DNA from 3 places in the Peribacillus sp. QJM3NY_7 genome. Region 3 is predicted to be linked to each of the others. Evidence: predicted binding sites of a transcription regulator. Region 3 holds the regulator's gene; each other region holds the start of a gene.

Region 1 (4,950 bases), 1.2 Mb from region 3:
TCACTTTCATGGGGATATTCTCTGCGATTACTGAATCTTCAGTGTCCAGGATATGCTGCTCACATTCCGCAGGCTCAAGCTCATATGCAGCAGCAACCTCGGACAGCCACTTTTTATAGAAGAACTTATTTTCCTTTTCTTTCTCCAATTGTGCTTTCAAGGAAAAAACCGGATCAATCAATACGACAGACCGAATTTTATTTCCAAGTTCATTCATTAGCTTTAGGGCAAGTAGTGCGCCTGTCCCCTCTGCCAATATATGAACCCTTTGATTGACTATTTCTTTTTTCATGAAAAGAATATATAGGTTAAGGGAAAGGTCCAGTGCTTTAGGACTGCCCCAGTTGGCTCCGTGAAAATTGGATGAAAACAGCGTGTATCCGTATTCCTTTAAATATTCCAATATCTGCAGCCTCCCAGGATGCTGCAGCCAAAAGCTGCTGTCTTTTTCGACAAAATGACTGCGGTCTCCAATTACCATTACGGAAAAACCACTGGGCCGCTCTGGATAATAGATGATATTCCACTGGTCATCAATTTGAAAAGTTCGTTGTTCCATCGTTCTAACTCCTTTATGGAATATTACTACTATATTAATTTATGACGAAAAATAGAAAGGGTCAGTGGAAACGCCTAACTTCTTATCTTAAATTAAGCAAGCAGGGACGATTTTTATTTTTATTTCCCCCTATAATTTCCTTTTTGAAGTTTTGAACCAACTTGTATGCCAAAAAAAATTCTCTTATGATTTAATGTATTGAATAATTTAAAGGTTATTATTAAAAACACGTTTTAACTGTATATTAATTATGGTAAGATAAAAATGAATGTAGTGGAATGAGGTGAAATTCGATGCGTTATGCTTGGACAATTTTTTGGACATTCTTATTAGTGCATATGACTGTATATGTTGTTTCTTCCATGATCGGAGTTTCATACGATGCTGCGCAGGGAACGATTTTAGGATTGGCTGCTGCTATCCTGATTCTTATCATCCCTGCTATCTTGCCTGCTGGGCCAGCTAAAGACTCCCATCAACATTAAGAAGCAAAAGAGGACATCCTTTTTAGGATGTCCTTTTTGTTATACCATACTTTGCTTACGGGTTTACTGCATGGCGACGTTTTTATATGAGGACCAATTCATCATGATCATAATCAATCGTGATTCCTTCTTTAAGCTCAACAGTCCCAGCTATGATTTTACGGGCGATTTTCGTTTCGAGATGCTTTTGGATGAATCGCTTCAGCGGTCTTGCTCCATATACCGGATCATATCCCTGGTCCGCAATGAATTCTTTAGCCGCTTTTGTGACGTTGAGGACTATATTTTGTTCAGTTAACCTCACTTGTAATTGATGAACCATTTTATCTACGATTTCAACGATTTCTTGTTTTGTCAGAGGTTTGAATAAAACAATATCATCAACTCGATTCAAAAATTCCGGACGGAAATGCCCTCTTAATTCTTTAAAGACCTGATCTTTTATTTCTTCTTCAATGCCACCATCCACCCGGTTGGATTGCAATAAGAAATGGGAACCGATATTGGAAGTCATGATGATCACCGTATTTTTACAGTTGATTGTTCTGCCTTGGGAGTCTGTTATTCTTCCATCATCCAACATTTGCAGTAAAATATTGAAGACTTCCGGATGCGCCTTTTCAATTTCGTCCAATAATATGACTGAGTAGGGGTTTCTCCTAACAGCCTCCGTAAGCTGGCCACCTTCCTCAAATCCAACATAACCGGGAGGTGCACCAACAAGTCGGGACACGGAATGTTTCTCCATATATTCCGACATATCAATTCGAATCATATGTTCCTCACTATCGAATAATGTTTCTGCCAAAGCTTTTACCAATTCGGTTTTACCGACACCAGTCGGCCCAAGAAAAATGAATGATCCGATTGGTCTGTTTGGATCTTTTATTCCAGCCCTTGCTCTTAAAACAGCATCGGATACGAGTTCCACCGCTTCTCCTTGACCGATTACCCGTTCATGCAGGATATCTGATAGGCGAAGCAGCTTCTCCCTTTCACTTTCCACCAGCTTGCTTACCGGAATCCCTGTCCACCTTGCCACAATCGAGGCAATTTCCTCCTCCGTCACTTCCTGGCGAAGCAATCGTGATTCCTGTTTTTCCTTTTCCAATTCGTCTTCCATTGCTTCCAATTCTTTTTGAAGCTGCGGGATCCTTCCATGCCGAAGTTCAGCTGCCCGGTTAAGGTCATAGTCATTCTCTGCCTGTTCCAGTTCATGACGCAGTTTCTCAAGCTCTTCACGTTTGTCCTGCACCTTTTGAAGCGCTGATTTCTCCATTTGCCACTTGGATTTCATGCTATTCGCTTGATCCTGAAGTTCTGATAGTTCTTTTTGAAGCCCTTCCAGCCTTGCTTTGCTTTGAGGGTCGTCTTCATTTTTCAGGGCCGCTTCTTCAATTTCAAGTTGCATGACTTTTCTCGTGATTTCATCCAACTCGGATGGCATGGAGTCGATTTCCATGCGGATCATCGCACAAGCTTCATCCACTAGATCGATCGCTTTATCCGGTAAAAATCGCTCCGTTATATATCGGTTCGAAAGGACAGAGGCTGCAACGATCGCCCGATCATGTATCCTGACGCCATGATGAATTTCAAACCGTTCCTTTAATCCCCGCAAAATTGAAATCGTATCTTCAACATCCGGTTCAGGAACCAGAACCTGTTGGAAACGGCGTTCCAAAGCCGGGTCCTTTTCAATATATTGCCGATATTCATCAAGGGTCGTTGCACCGATACAATGCAGCTCACCGCGCGCAAGCATCGGCTTTAACATATTTCCGGCATCAAGGGCGCCATCCGTTCTTCCTACACCGACAATTGTATGCAATTCATCAATGAATAAGAGAATTTTCCCATCACTCTTCTTGATCTCATTCAACACCGCTTTTAAGCGTTCCTCAAATTCACCTCGGAATTTGGCCCCTGCGACAAGTGCACTCATATCGAGTGAAAAAACGGTCTTATCCTTTAAACCTTCCGGCACATCCTTCCTGACGATCCTTTGAGCCAACCCCTCGACAATCGCTGTTTTACCTACTCCAGGTTCTCCTATTAATACAGGATTATTTTTCGTTTTCCGTGAAAGGATCCGGATGACGTTACGGATTTCCGTATCTCGACCGATTACTGGATCGACCTTACCCGATTTAACCTCAGCAACGAGATCTCTGCCGTATTTTTTCAGTACTTCATAAGTGCTTTCAGGATTTTGACTAGTCACTCGCTGATTCCCCCTTATATCGCTTATAACCCGTTTTGCTTTATCATAATCAATTCCATATGATGAAAATAGCCTGTTTACATTCGTTCTATTGACTTGCAAAGACGCAAGCAGTATATGTTCGACAGATAAGTATTCATCCTCCCACTTCTGCATTTCCTTTTCGGCAGCCGTCAGAATTTGCTGTAGGGAGGATGACATGTAAACCTGGGAAACACCCCCGCTCACTTCCGGTAATCTATCCAATTCCTTATTCAGCTCTATATCAAATAGATTCACCGATTTACCAGATTCCGATAAAATCCTGATTAATAAACTTTCATCCTGCTCCATTAAGGCCTTTAATAAATGAAGCTCCGTCAGCTCGGGATTCCCTCTTTCATTGGCTAGCTCCTGACCGCCAGTGAATGCCTGTTGGGTTCTCTCCGTCATTTTATTAATATCCATCTTGAAACCTCCCATTCATCTATATCATGAACGAATCCCCACTGAGTTTGACCAATTTTGACCTTTATATTTTCATTATACTTCTAATTCTCCCCATGTAAAGGAAAGTTATAAGAAATGCAGTAGTTTGGAAAATAAACGGAAAAAGCCTTTCTTCATATAGAAGAAAGGCAGAACCATTTGTAACATGGATACATTCCTTTATGGATGAAACAAAATGGTTTATGCTTTCACGGCCGTTTTATTGTAACCATGAAATCCATCGACGAATTGGAAATCCCTATCCGTCCGACCTGCAAGGATCGTATCTCGGAGCAGAATGCCTGCATCGGTCGTATTGTGGATGATTTCCCCCCACATTCTTGCACTCGTTTGAACATTAGCCGTACGTGGAATGCGTTCCTCCTGGTATTCCAAAAATGCCTGTTCAATGTCATTCCCATGCTTATGGAGCATATCAAACAAATAAGCTGCATCTTCTAAAGCCTGGCAAGCGCCTTGTGCCAAGTATTGAAGCATCGGATGTGCCGCATCGCCCATAAGCGTAATTCTTCCTTTTGTCCAATTATCAATTGGGAAACGGTCATACATCGGCCAACGGCGTTGTCTTTGAATGAATGAAATCGCATTCTGAACAAGCTCACAAGTTCCGGCAAATACACGGTCCATTTCTTCCGGTGTTCCCCATTGATCTGTTTTTTCGTTTTCTTCCGTATATTGAGAACTTTTGAAAACCACTACTTGGTTATAAAGTTCTCCCCTTCTAACCGGATATTGAACAAGATGAAGGTCTGGCCCAATCCACATGTATACATCATCTAAATCCCCATGGCTCGTAACCTCCTCCATCGGGATCGCTCCCCTGTATGCAACATATTGAGAGCAGACCGGCTGATCTTCCACAAAAAGTTTCCGTGCCTTGGACCATAATCCATCGGCTCCAATGACAGCAGCTCCTGAATGTTGGGACCCGTTGGCAGAAGTAACCGTCACTTCCCCTTCATACTCTACTGTCTCAATAATGGTTTGATTCGTGACCAGTTCGATATACGGGTTCTTTTCACAGGCTTCAGCCAATACTTTATGCAAATCGGAACGATGCAAAACAACATACGGAGCTCCATATCTTTCTTTATAAACATCACCTAAATCCAAAGCGGAAAGCTCTTTTCCGGAAAAGGCGTCCATCAGCACCAATCTTTTTGGAAATACTGCAATATCATTGATTTTATCCA
Region 2 (4,950 bases), 2.7 Mb from region 3:
TGTTCTTTGCACCAAATACAGCGAAAAAACCCACACATGTGGCCATATACATAGGAAACAATGAATTCATACACTCGTCATCATCAAAAGGAGTGTCATACGCTAAAACCAATAATAGTTATTGGAAGCCAAAGTATATCGGTGCGAAACGGATATAATAGAAGAAAAACACTCTTAATATAAAAAAGCTAAGAGACTTAATGAAGTCTCTTTCAATTTGTAGACAAAAAGGTTTCGGAAGGATTCATTCCGAAACCTTTTTGGTTTTTTATTGGAATTGAATCAGCTATTGCGGAAAGGAAAGCATGGCATGGGTTGAACAACGAGGGGACTTTTAAGAGAGTATCGATATCACCTCAAGTATTAAAACAAAAAAGTATTCTATCTTAAAATTAAATCAAAGATGATTGGATCGGGTGTTCGAGACTCCTGCGGGAAAAGCGCGTCAAGGGGAGTCCCCACAGGTGCGAAGACGCCGAGGAGGCTCCCCGACCGCCCGAGGAAAGCGAGTACCTGGAGTGGAAATCCAACGTTTAAAAATTGTTAACCATAAAGAGACTTAATAAAGTCTTTTTTTGTTTTAAAAAATAAAAGTGAATGAGGCACATGGACAAGATAATTGGCATTTTGCTAATAGTTTAAGGTTATGGTGAGTCCTGAATTGGGTAATCGGTAGTATGAAGCATTCATGAAAGCTTTTTAGTTGACTGGAAATGGATAGTTTAATATGCTAAGCAAACCAAATCGAAGGAATTCCTTTTTTTAAAAAAAGTTTCCAGACAAAATTATTGAAAGTCAAAGAAGGTCAATGTATAATAAAGTCAGAAAGTCAAAGAAGGTCAAAGATTTATTTTCAATTTAATTTTTTAAAGGAGGAGTACTACATGCTTTGTGAAAAATGCCATGTAAACCAAGCTAATATTCAAGTTCACCTAAAAATGAATGGTCAGGAGCATGATGTGAAACTGTGCTCCACTTGTTATAAAGAAGAACGAAACAAACTTGGAGCTGCTATGGGCGGAATGGATATGGGGAAATTCCAATTTAACGGATCTCCAAACTCATTCAATCCATTTAATTATAAAGGTGTACCAAAACCGGATTCTGCTGAACATGGCGAGGACGGAGGATTGCTTGAGGAGTATGGCCACAATTTGACCGATGCTGCTAAAGCAGGACTTATTGATCCGGTAATCGGACGAAATGAAGAAATCAAACGCGTCATTGAAGTTCTAAACAGACGCAATAAAAATAATCCAGTTTTAATCGGTGAACCTGGTGTCGGTAAAACAGCCATTGCTGAAGGTCTTGCTTTAGCGATTGTTGAAGGTTCAGTGCCAGTTAAATTACGTAATAAGCTAGTATATATGCTCGATGTAGCGTCCCTTGTTTCCAATACTGGAATTAGAGGGCAATTCGAAGAAAGAATGAAGGAATTGATCAGCGAATTACAGGAAAGGAAAAATGTCATTTTATTCATCGATGAAATTCATCAACTTGTGGGAGCGGGTTCGGCCGAAGGATCAATGGATGCAGGAAATATCTTGAAGCCTGCACTTGCACGCGGCGAACTTCAGCTTGTCGGAGCAACCACTTTATCCGAATATAGGAAAATTGAAAAAGACGGTGCACTTGAAAGACGTTTCCAGCCTGTACAGGTTAACGAACCTACAACGGCTGAGGCATTGGTCATCTTACGCGGTTTAAAAGAAAGTTATGAATCTTATCATGGTGTAACATATAGTGAGGAAGCCCTGAAAGCGGCTGTTGAACTTTCGAACCGCTACATTCAAGACCGATTCCTCCCTGACAAGGCAATAGACTTAATGGATGAAGCTGGTTCCAAATTGAACTTGACCATCGAAGACGGCCAGGTAGAAAACATGAAAGAACGGCTAGTGCAAATTTATAAAGAAAAAGAAATGGCCTTAAAAGAAGAAGCATATGAAAAAGCTGCCGTTCTTCGTGATGAAGAAGAAAAACTGGAAAAGTCATTGCAAGCAGGGGAAGATGCAATTAAGCCAACCGTAACCGTTGAAGACATTCAAAATATCATCGAACAAAAGACCGGCATTCCTGTAGGTAAGCTCCAAGAAGATGAGCAAGAAAGAATGGTTCATCTTCAAGCGGAGCTGATGAAAAAAGTAATTGGGCAGGAAGAGGCTGTCAAAAAGGTATCCAAGGCCGTTCGAAGAAGTCGTGCCGGGTTAAAATCCAAAAATCGTCCTACCGGTTCTTTCCTTTTCGTCGGTCCGACAGGAGTTGGTAAAACCGAATTGGCGAAAACTCTTGCCGAGGAATTATTCGGGGACAAGGACGCTATGATTCGTCTTGACATGAGTGAATTCATGGAGAAACACAGTGTTTCCAAATTAATTGGTTCTCCTCCTGGATATGTAGGACATGAGGAAGCTGGACAATTGACGGAAAAAGTTCGCCGCAAGCCTTACAGTATCATCTTATTGGATGAAATCGAAAAGGCACATCCGGATGTCATGCATATGTTCCTGCAAATCATGGAAGATGGCCGCTTAACCGACAGTCAAGGCCGGACCGTTACTTTTAAAGATACCGTGATCATCATGACGAGTAATGCAGGAGTCGGTGAGAAACAAAAAGTAATGGGATTCGGTACAAGTTCAGCTGTGGAAGAGGCTTCCATCCTGCAATCTTTAGGCAGCTTCTTCAAACCGGAATTCTTGAACCGGTTCGATAGCATCATTGAATTCTCTGCATTGAAGAAAGAAGATCTTCTGCAAATTGTTGATATCATGATTCACGAGCTAGACGAAACACTTGCTGCAAATGGTTTATCTTTAGATGTGACCAATGAAGCGAAACAAAGGCTAATTGAACTCGGATATCACCCAACTTTCGGGGCGAGACCGCTCCGCCGTGTTCTTCAAGAACAGCTCGAAGATGGCATCACTGACTTTATCTTTGAGCAGCCTGAAGTTAAGAACTTTACTGCAATTGTTGAAGATAACTCAGTGAAAATTATTAAAACACCATAAAGAGTACTAGAAATGCCTCCAAGACCGTAAAACTGTTATGGAGGCATTTTTTTCTTTTTTTGGATTCACTTTTCATTAAACGATAAGTAAGGTCCAGCAAAATGACCTGCTGCTTTCGATTATTAAATATAGATTTCTGAATTTTCGACATAATTTGCAGTTTGGATGTTTTGATGGGTAATGCCTGTGGAATCATAACATAATGGAAGATTCGCTCATGATTATAAAATGAATAATTCCTGTTCTATTATGGGAATTTCAATGGAGGAATGACCTATTAAAGATTCACTTTCTTATTTTGAAGAGGAAAATAAAAATAATCAAAAACCTATGGATAATGAAACGGAAAATCAGTTGGAATCCCTGCCGATTGCTAATATTAATCCGGTAAACCCGTCAGAATTGGATGATTTATATTTCTATGAAGGCAAAGATTTAGGAAATTCCTATCTTAAAGATAAAACGGCATTCCGATTATGGGCACCACTTGCATCTGAAGCCAAGCTAGTTACTTATAAACATTGGGATGATACAAATGGAATGGAGATTCAAATGGTTCGTTCGGAAAAGGGGACCTGGACCATTGAGCTGAACGGAAATCAGGATGGATTGATTTATACATATAAAGTGAAAGTGGGAGAAACCTGGAGTGAAGCCGTCGATCCCTATGTTCGCGCAGTTACTGTTAATGGTGATAAAGGGGTCGTGATAGATTTAACAGATACGAACCCAAAAAGGTGGACACGGGATAAACCACCTCTTGAAAAAGCTGAGGACATAGTCATTTATGAATTGCATACACGGGATTTATCGATTCATCCTGAAAGCGGAATCCATCATAAAGGTAAATTCTTAGGAGTAGTTGAAGCCGGAACCAAAGGTCCAGAAGGAGCGAAAACGGGTCTTGATCATATTAAAGATCTAGGTGTTACCCATGTTCAGTTTATCCCGATATTTGATTTTGCTACAGTCAATGAAAAGAAATTGAATGAACCACAATATAACTGGGGATATGATCCACAGAATTATAACGCTCCCGAAGGCTCTTATTCGACTGATCCGTATCAGCCAAAAGTAAGGATCCGGGAGTTAAAGGAAATGATACAAGGTTTACATGACCACGGGTTACGAGTAATCATGGATGTTGTATATAATCACGTTTATTCTGTGGAGGACTCAAACTTCCATAAACTCGTTCCCAAATACTTTTTTCGCTATAACGCCGATGGCACCTTATCGAATGGAACTGGTGTAGGAAATGATACTGCTTCCGAACGTAAAATGATGAGAAAATTCATCGTTGAATCCGTGACCTATTGGGCGAAGGAATTTAACCTTGATGGTTTCCGCTTCGATTTAATGGGTATTCACGATGTGGAAACGATGAATGTAGTGAAAAAGGCACTGGCAGAAATTGATCCGACCCTCATTGTTTTGGGCGAAGGCTGGGATATGGATACCCCCTTGGCCCAAGAGCTGAAAGCAAATCAAAAGAATGCTTTTAAAATGCCTGGAATCGCTCACTTTAATGATGCGATCCGTGATGGTTTAAAAGGGTTTGTCATGAATGAACATGATAAGGGATTCGTCAATGGCAAACCAGGAATGGAAGATATTATAAAAAAGGGCATCGCTGGTGGTTTGAAATATGATGAAGATATCGCCACATATCAAAGACCAGATCAGGTGATCAATTATGTTGAAGCACATGATAATTATACGTTATGGGATAAGCTGCTCATCACTAATCCAGATGCTACGGAAGAAAAACGGAAACAGATGCATAAATTAGCTTCGGCAATTGTCTTACTGTCACAGGGAATTCCCATGATACATGCTGGACAAGAGTTTATGCGCACGAAGGATGGAGATGAAAACAGCTATCAATCTTCTGATTGGATTAACAGGTTGGATTGGAAAAGGAGAGCGGAGTTAG
Region 3 (4,950 bases):
GTTTCTCCATATATTCGGACATATCGATGCGGATCATGGCATCTTCATCACCAAAAATGGATTCAGCCAAAGCACGGGCTAGCTCGGTTTTACCGACCCCTGTAGGTCCCAGGAAGATGAATGAACCAATTGGACGCTTAGGGTCTTTCAAACCTGCCCTTGCACGCCGTACTGCTTTAGAAACCGCAATGACGGCCTCTTCCTGCCCAATTACACGATCATGGAGGATTGACTCCATATTAAGCAGTTTGTCTGACTCCGTTTGCGCCAATTTAGTGACCGGCACTCCCGTCCAGCTGGATACGACGTGTGCAATGTCATCCACAGTCACTTCACTGTTTTCCTGCCCTTGTTTTTCTTTCCAAGTTTTTTTCGTTTCTTCCAATTGTTCTCTTAAGCGTTGTTCTGTATCGCGAAGCGAAGCAGCTTTTTCAAATTCCTGACTCTGAACGGAAGCATCCTTTTCCTTGCGAACATCATCTAGTTTCACTTCAAGTTCCTTTAGGTTAGGTGGCGTTGTGTATGAGCGCAGCCTAACTTTGGAACCAGCTTCATCAATCAAGTCAATCGCTTTATCAGGTAAAAAGCGATCGGAAATATAACGGTCTGATAATTTGACTGCAGCATCAATCGCTTCGTCAGTGATCGATACGCGGTGATGTGCCTCATAACGGTCACGAAGACCTTTGAGAATTTGGATGGATTCCTCCATTGTCGGCTCATCGACTTGGATTGGCTGGAAGCGACGTTCAAGGGCAGCATCCTTTTCAATATACTTACGGTACTCATCCAAAGTTGTAGCACCGATACATTGTAATTCACCACGGGCCAATGATGGTTTAAGGATATTGGAGGCATCGATGGCACCTTCTGCACCACCTGCACCAATCAATGTATGCAATTCATCGATGAATAGGATGATATTACCCGCCTGACGTATTTCATCCATGACTTTCTTCAACCGGTCCTCAAATTCACCCCGGTATTTAGTGCCAGCCACAACAGTACCCATATCAAGTGTCATGACGCGTTTATCACGTAAAATCTCAGGTACCTCGTTATTGATAATCTGTTGGGCAAGCCCTTCAGCAATGGCTGTTTTACCAACGCCAGGTTCACCGATCAATACTGGGTTATTTTTTGTACGACGGCTTAATACCTCAATGACACGCTGTATTTCCTTACTTCTTCCGATAACCGGATCCAAGCTTCCTTCCCTTGCAATCGCCGTTAAATCACGGGCAAGGCCATCCAGTGTCGGCGTGCTTGCATTTGCAGCGGCTGAACCTTGATGACCACCTGATTCATTGCTGCCCAAAAGTTGTAATACTTGTTGTCGGGCTTTATTTAAACTTACTCCCAGATTATTCAATACGCGGGCAGCGACACCTTCCCCTTCTCGTATAAGACCTAGAAGGACATGCTCTGTCCCAACATATGAGTGACCTAATTTTCTTGCTTCATCCATGGAAAGCTCAATGACCTTCTTGGCTCTTGGGGTATAATGTATCGTTTGAGCCGTATCCTGTCCACGGCCAATTAAATTTTCCACTTCTTTCTGAATCTTCTCCGGACCCAATCCAAGAGCATATAACGCTTTGGCTGCAATACCATCACCCTCTCGGACCAGGCCTAGTAAAATATGTTCCGTGCCAATATTATTATGACCTAAACGGATTGCTTCTTCTTGGGCTAATGCTAATACTTTCTGGGCTCTTTCAGTAAAACGACCAAACATCATAGGGAATTCCTCCTTAAGAATTTTCGTTTTGAATAAAATTGCTGGCAATTCTCTAAGTAATGGCAGAAGCTTATTCTTGCTCCATATCTATTACATGAAATTTAATTCTCCCTAAAGGGGTCAATAACCTCTATGAGGAGGAAGATTCCGTGAAATTCAAGCGTTCCCGGATGAGTGCTGCTCTACGGATATCCCTTTCATGGGGTCTTAAAGGGCCGCCTGCGTACTTTTGTAAAAATCCCGACTGCGTCAAAATCATCAATTCATTTAGAATGCTTTTGGAAATACTCTTTATATACCCAAGATCTATCCCTAATCTAACATCTGAGATACATGTAGCTGCTTCCTTTGTCTCGATTATTCGAGCATTGGACAAAACCCCATATGAACGGAAAATTCTATCTTCTAATTGTATGTGGGAAGTCCTCGCTAATGCATCCCTCGCTGACCGTTCCTGGGCTATGATTTGTTGCACTACACTCGTTAGATCTTCAACGATATCCCTTTCCGATTTTCCAAGAGTGATTTGATTGGAAATTTGAAAAATATTCCCCAACGCTTGACTGCCCTCTCCATAAATCCCTCGAACCACCAACCCCAATTGGTTGATAGCCGGTATGATATTATTCATCTGCTGTGTAAGGACCAGACCCGGCAGATGCATCATGACTGAAGCCCTTAACCCTGTTCCCACATTAGTCGGACAACTAGTCAGGTATCCTCTTTCTTCATCATATGCATAGTCTATGGATTCTTCAATCCAATCGTCAAGAACATTTGCAATCTTTAAGGTTTCCTTTAGCTGCAACCCCGACATTAAACATTGAATACGAAGATGGTCCTCTTCGTTTATCATGATACTTATTTCTTCATTTTCCGAAAGGAGACACGCGCTTTTCGCTGAATCTTCAACTAAATGAGGACTGATTAAATGTTTTTCAACCAGAACGCGCTTTTCCAGTGGCTGCAATTGGTCAATCTCTAATAGCTCCAATTTCCCAATCTCTGGGGTTACTTCCTCTTCGATTCTTTTTTTAATCAATTCAATGATTTTATTAGCTTCTTCGTTCGAAAAGGAGGTTGGGAAGGTAAAGTCTTTGAAATTCCTGGCCAGCCGAATCCGCGAACTCAATACAATATCGATTTCCGGACCTTCGGCACTCATCCAGGAACTCAAGGCGTTTTCTACAAACTTTTCCAAGCTCATAATTCCTCGCCTCCCTCTTGTGCTTCATACCTTTTTTCAAGGGAACGAACCTTATCTCTTACTTCTGCCGCCTTCTCAAACTCCTCTTGATCAATGTGGACCTTTAAAACTTCTTTCAAATCCAAAATTTGCTTTCGAAGATATATGGCGCCGCCAATCCTTTTTGGAATTTTCCCTATGTGTGCTGTATTGCCGCTATGAACCCGCTTTAAAATTGGATTTAACTGTTCATTGAACGTTTTATAACATTCGGCACAGCCAAACTTGCCAATATGGACAAATTCTTTATAAGATCGATGACAATGCGGGCAGCGCCTCTCTTCCGTTTTCGGAAATGCATTTGCCTTTGTCTGTTGAATATTCGACTCCATATTTAACAATCCTGCTAATAAATTATTTATTGAAAAACCAGGTCCACCTGCCTCCATGAACATTTCACCTTTTTCCTGAGCACATTTCTCACAAATCATGACTTCAGTCTTTTTTCCATTGATGATTTTGGTGAAGTGCAGGGTAGCAGGCCTTTGATGACATTCTTGGCAAATCAACGTTCATCACCTCTGCCAGTTTCATTTATATTTTAAAGTAGTAAGCATCGCTGTTAAAATTCTTGCCCTAAGCTCATCGCGGTCAGGAAGGTCGATATAAATCACCGATCTATCTATGACGCTCATCATAATCTTTGCTTCTCTTTCATTAATGACGTCTTCATTCATCAGCCGTGAAATTACTCCTTCAGCCATCGATTGAGTTACCCTGGAACCAATAAGCGATAATAAGTGGTTGATAAGTTGCACGGAATCCTGTGATTCCACTTTCATGATGCGTATATAACCGCCGCCTCCACGCTTACTCTCTACAACATAACCTCTCTCGATGGTAAACCTGGTATTTATTACGTAATTGATTTGAGAAGGAACACACTGAAATTTATCCGCTATTTCACTTCTTTTTATCTCCAAGATATCTTTTTGACTTATTTCAAGTACTTGCTTCAAATAAGTTTCGATAACATCAGATATGTTTCTCACTCAGCCTCCTCCATTCTGACTTTGACTATATTTGACTATTATTATACAAGGAATAATGCATTTTGCAACTTAAACGCATTTTCTTTCTGTAATATCCATTTTCTCCAAATTATATGTAGTTACATACCCCATTGAACATTAAAGTTGAAATATCTTATATAAATACCCTATATAAATGGATGTAAAACCTGAAATTTTTCTTCTCCTTAAGAATTCTGCCCCATTTCCCCAGCTCATCCATTCCTCCTCATGATAAGGCAACCAATTCAAATAAGGCCAGCCCGGACTGTCCCTGAAAACGGAAAATTTTTTTAATTACAAACAAAAAAAAAGACCAGCCGGATGGCTGATCTTTTTAAATGGCTTGGCGGCGTCCTACTCTCACAGGGGGAAACCCCCAACTACCATCGGCGCTGAAGAGCTTAACTGCCGTGTTCGGAATGGGAACGGGTGTGACCTCTTCGCTATCGCCACCAAACATAAAAGGAACGTTGTTCCTTCAAAACTAGATAATAAGAAGGTATTTCATTTTTTAAAAAGCGTTGGTTAAGTCCTCGATCTATTAGTATCAGTCAGCTCCACATGTCACCATGCTTCCACCTCTGACCTATCAACCTGATCATCTTTCAGGGATCTTACTAGCTTGCGCCATGGGAAATCTCATCTTGAGGGGGGCTTCATGCTTAGATGCTTTCAGCACTTATCCCGTCCGCACGTAGCTACCCAGCTATGCCTTTGGCAAGACAACTGGTACACCAGCGGTGCGTCCATCCCGGTCCTCTCGTACTAAGGACAGCTCCTCTCAAATTTCCTGCGCCCGCGACGGATAGGGACCGAACTGTCTCACGACGTTCTGAACCCAGCTCGCGTACCGCTTTAATGGGCGAACAGCCCAACCCTTGGGACCGACTACAGCCCCAGGATGCGATGAGCCGACATCGAGGTGCCAAACCTCCCCGTCGATGTGGACT

Evidence for each region. The regulator CtsR, encoded in region 3, represses protease genes until heat stress. The targets are predictions, from matches to a motif close to ATGGTCAATAAAGGTCAAACA.
Region 1: a site for CtsR is predicted at 3,760-3,780, ahead of clpB (ATP-dependent chaperone ClpB). Genes of this name have one in related genera too.
Region 2: a site for CtsR is predicted at 826-846, ahead of AC0VX1_RS13155 (ATP-dependent Clp protease ATP-binding subunit). Genes of this name have one in related genera too.

Annotation. Positions count from the first base shown of each region.
Region 1 is NZ_CM149663.1:1,281,241-1,286,190, reverse strand. Features, by position in the region: gene AC0VX1_RS06175 (alpha/beta fold hydrolase) at 1-559, opposite strand, end outside; gene AC0VX1_RS06170 (YjzD family protein) at 853-1,044, shown strand; gene clpB (ATP-dependent chaperone ClpB) at 1,127-3,715, opposite strand; gene AC0VX1_RS06160 (FAD-dependent monooxygenase) at 3,938-4,950, opposite strand, start outside.
Region 2 is NZ_CM149663.1:2,756,324-2,761,273, reverse strand. Features, by position in the region: gene AC0VX1_RS13160 (C40 family peptidase) at 1-158, shown strand, start outside; gene AC0VX1_RS13155 (ATP-dependent Clp protease ATP-binding subunit) at 885-3,014, shown strand; partial or broken gene pulA (type I pullulanase) at 3,402-4,950, shown strand, end outside.
Region 3 is NZ_CM149663.1:100,076-105,025, reverse strand. Features, by position in the region: gene clpC (ATP-dependent protease ATP-binding subunit ClpC) at 1-1,741, opposite strand, end outside; gene AC0VX1_RS00550 (protein arginine kinase) at 1,872-2,948, opposite strand; gene AC0VX1_RS00545 (UvrB/UvrC motif-containing protein) at 2,945-3,496, opposite strand; gene AC0VX1_RS00540 (CtsR family transcriptional regulator) at 3,518-3,979, opposite strand; rRNA gene rrf (5S ribosomal RNA) at 4,342-4,457, opposite strand; rRNA gene AC0VX1_RS00530 (23S ribosomal RNA) at 4,522-4,950, opposite strand, start outside.